3 regions of the Microbacterium sp. ER1 genome follow, and region 3 is predicted to be linked to each of the others. Evidence: predicted binding sites of a transcription regulator. Region 3 holds the regulator's gene; each other region holds the start of a gene.
What was found. Region 3 encodes LexA, which represses DNA repair genes until DNA is damaged. Its sites were predicted from a motif close to TCGAACANNTGTTCGA; they were not measured.

Region 1: a site for LexA is predicted at 1,745-1,760, ahead of BV453_RS07275 (HNH endonuclease signature motif containing protein). Genes of this name have one in related genera too.
Region 2: a site for LexA is predicted at 1,138-1,153, ahead of BV453_RS08205 (HNH endonuclease signature motif containing protein). Genes of this name have one in related genera too.

Annotation. Positions count from the first base shown of each region.
Region 1 covers NZ_QCXO01000132.1:11,110-14,381, reverse strand. Annotated here, with positions in the region: gene BV453_RS07285 (ABC transporter ATP-binding protein) at 1-416, opposite strand, end outside; gene BV453_RS07280 (extracellular solute-binding protein) at 452-1,525, opposite strand; gene BV453_RS07275 (HNH endonuclease signature motif containing protein) at 1,800-3,134, shown strand; gene BV453_RS07270 (glycosyltransferase family A protein) at 3,183-3,272, opposite strand, start outside.
Region 2 covers NZ_QCXO01000133.1:86,882-90,153, reverse strand. Annotated here, with positions in the region: gene BV453_RS08215 (ABC-F family ATP-binding cassette domain-containing protein) at 1-273, opposite strand, end outside; gene BV453_RS08210 (alpha/beta fold hydrolase) at 316-1,080, opposite strand; gene BV453_RS08205 (HNH endonuclease signature motif containing protein) at 1,183-2,589, shown strand; gene BV453_RS08200 (Cmx/CmrA family chloramphenicol efflux MFS transporter) at 2,688-3,272, shown strand, end outside.
Region 3 covers NZ_QCXO01000122.1:34,924-38,195, forward strand. Annotated here, with positions in the region: gene BV453_RS03125 (histidinol-phosphate transaminase) at 1-340, opposite strand, end outside; gene BV453_RS03130 (LysM peptidoglycan-binding domain-containing protein) at 400-768, opposite strand; gene lexA (transcriptional repressor LexA) at 1,052-1,738, shown strand; gene metE (5-methyltetrahydropteroyltriglutamate--homocysteine S-methyltransferase) at 1,821-3,272, opposite strand, start outside.

The DNA of each region.
Region 1 (3,272 bases), on a different contig from region 3:
TGCTGCTGGCCGCCGGACAGCTCCGCCACGTTCTTCTCGAGCTGCGACGCGGCGAGCCCGGTGCGGTCGGCGACCTCGTCCACGCGCCGCCGCTGCTCGGCCTTCGACACCTTCTGCACCGAGAGGCCGAACGCGATGTTCTCCCGCACGTTCATGCTCGGGAACAGCGCGTAGTTCTGGAACACCATGCCCACGCCGCGCTTCTCGCTCGGCACGCGGGTCACGTCGCGACCCGCGATGTGGATGCGGCCGCCGGTCGGCTCGATGAACCCCGCGAGCGTGCGCAGGGCGGTGGTCTTGCCGCATCCGGACGGACCCAGGAGGGTGAAGAACTCACCCTCCTGGATCTCCAGATCGAGGTGCGAGACCGCACGGTGGTCGCCGAACACGACCTCGACGTCGTCGAAACGGATCATCGTCTTCTCTCTCTGCCGGTGCGGGACTGCGCGGGTCAGCCGATGTACTCGAGCGTGACCTTCTCGACCCAGGCGCCGAGGTTCTCGCTCACGAAACCGAAGTCGATGTCCTGACGGTCGAGCGTGCCCATGAGCTCGACGACCTCGGGGTTGGCCTTCTCGACCGCGCCCTCGTTCACCGGCATGGCGTTGAACTCCGCGGCGAACTCGCCCTGCACTTCGGCGCTGCCGAACCAGTCGATGAACTCCTGTGCCTTGTCCTCGTTGTCCGTGCCGTTGATCTGTGCGATCTGCTCGGTCACGTAGGGGACGCCGTACTCGGGCACGATCATCCCGGTGCTGGTGCCGTACTCCTCGTCGCGGGCGGAGATGCCGCTCGACGGCAGCACGCCGTAGTCCACCTCGTCGCGGGTGATGCGGGCGTAGAGGTCGGTGCCCTCCACGGCGGGGGAGCCGTTGGCGTAGTACGACTTCACCAGGTCCCAGCCCTCGTCGCTCACGCCGAGGTCGCCGTCCTCGTCGAGGTGACGGGTGAGCATGCTGGCGAGCACGAGCTGCGGGGTCGCCTGGCCGAGCGCGGGGTTGACCTCGTAGCGGCCGGCGAACGCCTCGTCGGTGTACAGGTCGTCGGGGTCGGTGGGCGCGTCGCTGATGCGGTTCTCGTCGTAGACCGTGACGATCGCCTGCTCCACGAGCGGCCAGAACGCGCCGTCCTTCGGGTCGCCGGCGTCCGCGGGCACCTCACCGCTCCAGCTCGGCTCGTAGGCCGTGATGGCCTCTTCGGTCTTGAGCTGCTCGAAGAACATGTTGTTCAGGCCGAAGACCACGTCGCCGACGGGGTTGTTCTTCTCCGCGATGATGCGGTTCGTCAGGTCGGCGCCGCCGAGACCCACGATCTCGATGTCGATGCCCGCGTCCGCCGCCTTCTCGGTGATCCACTCACCGCGGCCGTCGCTGTTGGAGTTCGTGTAGACGATGAGGGTGTCCCCGGAGCCGCCGTCGCTGCCGCCCGCGTCTCCGTCGCCGCCCGCCGTGCATCCGGTGAGCGCGATCGCCGCCGCGGCCGTCAATCCGATGAGCGCCCAGCGCCTCTGCTGCCTGTCGGCCATGTTCGTCCCTTTCTCGCCTTCGAGGTGTGTCGATGCGACACTACCGGTTCTTGTGGTGAAGGCACAAAGATTGTCTGGTTTCGTGAGCGCGGTCGCGCGTCCGCACTCAAGATAGGCGCGCGGCGTGAACGTGAGGATGCGATGAGGTGAACGGGTGGGGGCCTGCGTCGGACCTGGGACGAGGTGCCCTGTCGGCCGGGGCGAAATGCCGGCATCCATTAGAACAAAGCTTCGAAATTCGGGCGCTTCGGAGATAAAATGAAGCATGTCGAAAATGTCTGGGTTGCGCGAGGCGATGGAGCGTCTCGACCAGGCGTGGGACTCTGCGGGTGATGCGCCTGAGCTCTCCCGCACGCAGCTCGTCGACGTCGCCGACGCGATCGGACTCCTGCGGCGCCGACTCGATGCACTGCACGTCGACGTGGCGGCCGGCATCGCCCGGGAGTCGCGCGCCGAGCTCGGTGCCGACAGCCTGGCGAAGCAACGCGGGTACCGTACGGCGGCGAATCTCATCGCCGCGATGACAGGCATCTCGACGGGCGAGGCGCAGCGTCTGGTGAAGGTGGGAGAGGCGACCGCCCCGCGAAGCGATCTGCTCGGCGCGCCGCTGCCCGCGCGGTACCCGCTCCTCCGGGAAGCGCTCGCGTCGGGTGCCCTCGGAGCGCCGGCGGCTGCACTCCTCGTCGCCCTGCTGGACCGGTGTCGCGTGGCTGCGGGAGCGGAACGCATCGCGGAGGCGGAGCGCGTGCTGGCCGCCACAGCCGAGGGGCTCGAGCTCGATGCGGTGCGCAAACTCGTCCTCCGCGCCGAAGCGTGGCTCGACCCCGACGGCGTGGCGCCGCGGGCGGAGGAGCAGCGCGCTCGGCGCGGACTGCGCATCTTCGAACGGGACGGCATGGTGCACCTGCACGCGCAGCTCGATGCCGAGACCGCGGCGCCGGTCGTCACCGCGATCCGCGGGCACGTGTCCGCCGTGTTCGCCGCGCGCCTCGATGCCCCTGACGCCGAGTCGCCGGACGCCGACCGGCGCTCGGTCGCGATGATCCAGGCCGATGCGCTGGCCCTCTTCTGCGGGCATGTGCTCGGGTGCGACGGTGATCGGGTGCCGCTCGCGGGGGCGACGGTGGTCGTGCGCGTGTCCCTCGACGATCTCCAGGCCGGCACCGGGTCGGCGACGATCGACGGGCTCGACCAGGTGATCGACATCGGCGCCGCGCGGCGGATGGCGGCCAGCGGCGGCGTCATCCCCTGCGTCCTCGGCGGGGCGAGCGAAGTGCTCGACTGGGGTCGCGAGAAGCGCCTCTTCACACGAGCCCAACGCCTGGCGCTCGCCGAGCGGGATGGCGGGTGCGCCATGTGCGGGCTCCCGCCGGGGATGACGAAGGCTCATCACCTCCGCTGGTGGCAGCGCGACCGAGGTCCGACCGATCTCTCGAACGGGATCCTGCTCTGCGAGACCTGTCACCACCGTATCCATGACAACGGGTGGGAGATCGTCATCGAGGGTTCCGGTGTGAGCGGCCGGCCGTGGTTTCTTCCGCCGCGGTGGGTCGACCCGGAGCGCACGCCGCGGCTGGGCGGACGGGCACGCTTCGATGTCGCGGCCTGAGTGCGGTGCGCAGGCACGCGAGTTCGGGCGCGGGGCGTTGTGGGGCTGTCAGCGGCGGAGGCGGGAGCGCACGCGTCGCGCGGTGCGTGCCAGGGCGTCACGCCAGGCGCCTCCGGGCCATTCCCGGTGCAGGCGCAG
Region 2 (3,272 bases), on a different contig from region 3:
GTCGCCGACCACGGCGGCGCCGATCGTGATGTCGTCGGGGAGGGTGTCGGCCTGGTCCAGCACGCCGATGCGGGTGCCGCCGCGGACGGTCACCCGGCCGGAGTCCGGCTCCTTCGTGCCGGCGAGCATGCCGAGGAGGCTCGACTTGCCGTCGCCGTTCCGGCCGACGATGCCGATGCGGTCGCCCTCCTCGATGCCGAGGGTCACGGCGTCGAAGACGACGCGGGTCGGGTATTCGAGGTGCAGGGCTTCGGCCCCGAGAAGATGTGCCATGTCCTCTCCAGGGTAGTCGCGCCGCGTCGGACGGTCTCCCGGTCAGACCAGCGACGGGGCGAAGAGCTCCGGCAGCGCGGCGGTGAAGACCTCGAAGTGGCTGTACCAGACGGTGTGAGCGGCCCCGGGGATGCTGCGTACCGTCACCCCACCGTGCTCGAACCGCCGCGCGTCCTCGTCGGTGACCCAGGCACTGGGTTCCGCGCGGACAACGATGGAGCCGGGGGCGGCGGTCCAATGACCGTCCTCCCCGCAGGAGACGGAGGCCGCGGTCGGCGGATCGAAGCGCTCGGCCGCCCGCGCCTCGACCGTGGCATCGTCGACGGAGTAGAAGGGCCGGAGCTTGCGGAGTTCTGCGGGCGACATGCGCGCGCGGCGATCATGCTCGTACTGCGAGATGAGAGAGGCGCGGTCCTGGCCGCCCTGGAGGGCGAGCGGCGCGTCGACGTAGACCGCGAGACTCGGATCGAGGCGGGGCGCGGCGGCGGCGAGCACGGTGGCGCCGAAGGAGTGCCCGACGGCGACGGCGAGCGGCGAGGCCGCCCCGTCCCCCGCTGCGGAACCTGCCCCCGGAGGGAGCGCCGTCTGCGCGAGCGTGGCGACGACGGCATCGGCCGCCGTCTCGATCGTGAGCTCCGGGTCACGCGGAGAGAGGCCGTGGCCGGGCAGATCGAGCGCGAGCACGCGGAAGCCGCGTTCCACGAGCAGCGGGACCACGCGGTGCCAGCTCTCGGCGGACCCCATCATGCCGTGCAGCAGCACGGCGACGCGGTCGCCCTCCCCGGCTTCGATGACGTTCAGGAGCACGGAGCCAGTCAACCACGGTCGTTATCCTTTCGTGATACGACTTTCGGCCAGAATCCTTCGAATCTTCGTTCGAATGTCGGTGGTCGGTGATGGACTGCCGTCATGCCCGCACTGCTCGACGCGACCGACTCCCAGATGGCGATGCTCGCCGATCTGGTGGAGGGGCTGGAAGCGGCGGAGAAGACGCTGAGCAGCATGCAGGCGGCCCGCGACGGACTGCTCGCGATGGCGGGGCGACTGGCGGTCGACATCGCCCGGCAGGCTCGGCATCCGGACGGCGGCGACATGGCGATCCGCACGGTCGCCGCGGAGATCGGGGCCGCACAGCGCGTCAGCGACCGCACGATCGAGCGGCGGATGTCCGATGCGTCCTGGTTGGTCGAACGGTTCCCCGCCGTCTGGGAGGCTCAGGGCGCCGGGCGGATCAGCGCCGCGCATGCACGCGTGATCGTGGAGGCGGGGGCTCACCTCCATGACCCGGACGACCGTTCGCGTTTCGCGGCGGAGGCGATCGAGGTGGCCGCTGCGGAATCTCCGAACCGGATACGCCGACTCGTGCGCCGACTGGCCGACCGGTTCCGGGAGCGGACCCTCGTCGAGCGACATCGTGACGCCAGGGAGCTGCGCCGCGTCTGGGTGACCGATCTCGAGGACGGCATGGCCGAGCTCGGCGCGCGTGGCCCCGCGGCGCTCGTGCACGGGATGTACGACCGGCTCTCCCAGATGGCGCATGCCGTGCGGGAGGAGAACGCGCAGGCACGGCGTCGGGAGGCGGAGGAGAGCATCCTCGACGACAGGACCGTGGATCAGCTGCGCGCGGATCTGCTCGCCGACCTCGTCCTGACCGGCGCTCCGGCGGGCCATGACTCGGAAGAGGGGCTGCTCTCGGAGCTTCGGGCGCGCGTCGAGGTCACCGTGCCGGTGCTGACGCTGATGCACGGGGAGCAGGAACGGACGACAGAGGGCACTCGGATCCTCGCCGCCGAGCTGGACGGGATCTTCCCGATCGATCCGGCCACGGCCCGCCGTCTGGCCGGCGCGGCGAGCGGCTGGGACCGGGTGCTCACCCACCCGATCAGCGGGGCGCTGCTGGCCGTCGACCGGTATCGCCCGAGCGAAGACCTCCGCCGACACCTGCGGGCCCGCGATCAACGCTGCCGCTTCCCGGGCTGCGGCCTCGCACCGCGGAAGTGTGACCTCGATCACAATCACGATGCGGCGCTCGGCGGAGAGACCGCGCACGACAACCTGGCGACCTTCTGCCGACGACATCACATGCTCAAACACCACTCCCCGTGGCACGTCGAGCAGGGGCCGGGCGGCGTTCTGGAGTGGACGAGCCCCACCGGCCGGACCTACATCGACCGACCGCCGCCTCCGCACACCGTCACCTTCGCCGAGGAACCTCCGTGGTCTCCCGCCGTCAGCCCTAGAGTGGAGGGCATGTCGAGCCCCGAATCAGACAGGTCGGGGGCTGCCGGTCACACCGTCAGCCCCGCGAACCGCTGATCCCTTCGTCCGCCCTGCCGGCGGGCGCGCGCCGGTGACCCGGGCGCTGACCGTGGTGACGAGAAGCATTCCTCTTCCCTCTCACCTCGGAGCACTCGATGCCTTTCCCCCTCTATGCCCTTGCCCTGGCGGTCTTCGTCATGGGCACCTCCGAATTCATGCTCGCGGGACTCCTCCCCGCGATCGCGCACGAGCTCGACGTCCCGGTCGGCACGGCGGGCCTCCTCACCTCCGCCTTCGCGGTCGGCATGGTCATCGGCGCACCCGCCATGGCCGCGTTCGCGCGCAGCTGGCCCCCACGCCGCACACTCGTCGCCTGCCTCGCGCTCTTCGCCGCGTGCCATGCCGTCGGCGCGGTGACGTCCCTGTTCGAGCTTCTGCTCGTCACGCGCGTACTCAGCGCCCTCGCGAACGCCGGCTTCCTCGCCGTCGCCCTGCGCACGGCGACCCTCCTCGTCCCCCGCGAGCGCACCGGACGAGCGCTCGCGGTGCTGCTCTCCGGGACGACCGTCGCCACCATCGTCGGCGTCCCTGTGGGCGCCATCCTCGGCACCGCGCTGAGCTGGCGGGCGACCTTCGCCGCTGTCGCGCTCCTCTGCCTCCCTGCGCTGCTCGGAATCCTCCGCGGCGTGCCGACGACGATCCCGGCCACGGAGCCCGGCCCCGCCCCGGCACCACTCCCC
Region 3 (3,272 bases):
CCGTGCGTCCCGGCCCGCCGAACGCCTGGAAGATGTGCTGCAGCACCTCGTTGGACCCGTTGCCCGCCCAGATCTGCTCCGGCGTGAGGCCGTGACCCAGGTAGTCGGCGAACGCCTCCCGCAGCGTCGTGAACTCGCGGTCCGGGTACCGGTTCACGTCTCGGATCGCCACGGCGATGTCATCGAGGATGTCGCTCGCGACCTCGTCGGGAACCGGATGCGTGTTCTCGTTGACGTTCAGCGCCACCGGCAGCGGGGCCTGCGGCGCTCCGTACGGGGTGAGTCCGCGCAGATCGTCGCGGAGCGGGAGATCGTTGAGGGAGAAGGTCACCCTTCCCATCTTAAGAGGAGCAGGGAGAGCCGAGCTCATCGTGACGATTCGGCCGGGAGGACTCGGCGTCAGTCGGTGTACCGCGCCGGCAGTGCGAGCTCCTGGCCGACCTGGAGCTCCCCGCCGCGCAGCAGGTTCATGCGGGTGATCTCACCGATGACATCCCGCGGGTCGGCCTCGGGAGCGATGCTGCTCGCGATCGACCAGAGGGTGTCGCCGGGCATGACCGTGACGGTCTCGACGGAGACGGCCGGCGCATCCGCGCCGGAGGCGGTCGCGCTGCCTCCGCTGAGGGCGGCGACGGCGATGCCCGCCGCGAGCGGGACCGACGCGAGCGCGAGCAGAGTGCGACGGCCGCGTGCCGTGATCCGCAGCCGGGTGGCCGGACGGGCCGATGCCGGGAGGGCGGTCGCGGTGCTGAGGCTGATGCTGCTCATGTCTGCTCCTTACTGTCCCGGCGCCGGAGCCCGGGGAGGTTGGCGTAGCTTTCGCATCCGCGCCTCGGCCGGGAGCCGTGGATGCGAAGCTACGTTCCGAAGATATCTTCGAGTTCGAACATCTGTCAAGCTGTCTTCGAAACCACGCTCCGCGAATCAGCCGACACGCTCGAACAGATCTTCCAGATCGGCGCTTTTCTCGGATACGGTTTCGATAAGGACACCCCACCACGGGCCACCGACATTCGAAGCGGCACGTCGGATCACGCAGTGAAGGAGCACCATGAGCGACACCTCAGCCCTCGAGTCCGAGGCGCCGCGCACCCGCCGTCGCAAGAGCCTCAGCCCGAAGCAGATGGCGATCCTCGAGGTCATCCAGGCCTCGATCGCGCAGAACGGCTATCCGCCGAGCATGCGCGAGATCGGCGACGCCGTCGGGCTCAAGTCGCTGTCCAGCGTCACCCACCAGCTCGGTCAGCTCGAGCTCAGCGGCTACCTGCGTCGCGACCCGGGCAAGACACGTGCCATGGAGGTCCTCATCGACCTTCCCGGCACGGGCGCGGAGAACCCGGCGGACGTGGCGACCCCCGTGGGCGATGCCGCCCTGGTCCCGCTGGTGGGGCGTATCGCGGCGGGCGTGCCGATCACGGCGGACCAGCAGGTCGAGGAGATCTTCCCGCTCCCCCGGCAGCTCGTCGGCAAGGGCGACCTGTTCATGCTCAAGGTCTCCGGGGAGTCGATGATCGACGCCGCCATCTGCGACGGCGACTGGGTCGTCGTGCGCTCGCAGAACACGGCGGAGAACGGCGAGATCGTGGCTGCCATGCTCGACGGCGAGGCCACCGTCAAGGTGCTCCGTCGTCGCGACGGCCACACGTGGCTGCTTCCCCGCAACTCTGCCTTCGAGCCGATCCTGGGCGACGAGGCGGTCGTGCTCGGCAAGGTCGTCGCGGTCATGCGCGCCGTCTGAGTCCCCGCATCGTCGGTGAGACGAGAACGAAGGCCCTCCCGGGCGCACCGGGAGGGCCTTCGTGTGTCCGGGGACGACCGCGTCAGGCGGTGACCACCACGTCCTCGCGCACGCGCCGCGTGGCCTCGACGATGTTCCGCAGCGACGCCGTGGTCTCGGCGTATCCGCGGGTCTTCAGACCGCAGTCCGGGTTCACCCAGAGCTGACGGAGGGGGATCTCCTCCACCGCACGCCGCAGCAGGGACTCGACCTCCTCCACGGTGGGCACGCGCGGCGAGTGGATGTCGTACACGCCGGGGCCGATGCCGTGGTCGAAGCCCACCTCGGCGATGTCCGCGACGACCTCCATGCGGCTCCGGGCCGCCTCGATGGACGTGACGTCCGCGTCGAGCGCACGGATCGCGTCGATCACGACGCCGAACTCCGAGTAACAGAGGTGGGTGTGCACCTGGGTCGCCGCCGCAGCGCCGCCCGTGGCCAGACGGAACGAGGCGACGGACCAGTCGAGGTACGCCGGCTGGTCGGCCTGCTTCAGCGGGAGCAGCTCCCGGAGCGCCGGCTCGTCGACCTGGATCACCTGGATGCCCGCGGCCTCCAGATCGGCGATCTCGTCGCGGAGCGCGAGCGCCACCTGGTTCGCCGTCTCCCCCAGCGGCTGGTCGTCGCGGACGAAGGACCACGCGAGGATCGTGACGGGGCCCGTGAGCATCCCCTTCATGTGCTTCGCCGTGAGCGACTGCGCGTACGCCGACCAGCCGACCGTGATGGGCGCAGGACGCGAGACGTCTCCCCAGAGGATCGATGGGCGCGTGGCTCGCGAGCCGTACGACTGCACCCATCCGTGCTGCGTGACCGCGAAGCCGTCGAGGTTCTCCGCGAAATACTGCACCATGTCGTTGCGCTCCGGCTCACCGTGCACGAGGACGTCGAGACCGAGGTCCTCCTGCAGGGAGACGACTGCGGCGACCTCACGGCGCAGGAACTCCTCGTAGTCGTCCTCGGGGATCTCGCCGCGGAGGAACTGGGCCCGGGCGCGGCGGATGTCGCCGGTCTGCGGGAAGGAGCCGATCGTCGTCAGGGGCAGCGCCGGCAGGCCGAGGGCGTTCTGCGCCTCCTCCCGCTCCTGGTACGGGGCACGGGCGAAGTCGGCGTCGCTCAGCGCACGGGAACGCACCGCACCGTCGCGCACACCGGGAGCGGTCAGGCGGTCCTGCAGCGCAGCGGTCGCGGCGTCCAGCTCGGCCCCGATCGCCGTGCGGCCTTCGGACAGGCCGCGGGCGAGGGTCACGACCTGCTGCACCTTCTGATCCGCGAACGCGAGCCAGGAGACGAGGCGCTCGTCGAGCGCCGTCTCGTCCTCCACGTCGTGCGGCACGTGCAGCAGCGAGGTCGAGGTCGATGCCGCCACCGGGGCCCCGAGCGCACGGAGCGCCTCCAGAGAGTCGAACGCCGCGGAGAGGTCGCCACGCCAGATGTTGTGACCGTCGATCACACCGCCGACGAGGGTCTTGCCCTCGAGACCCGGCACCGCGTC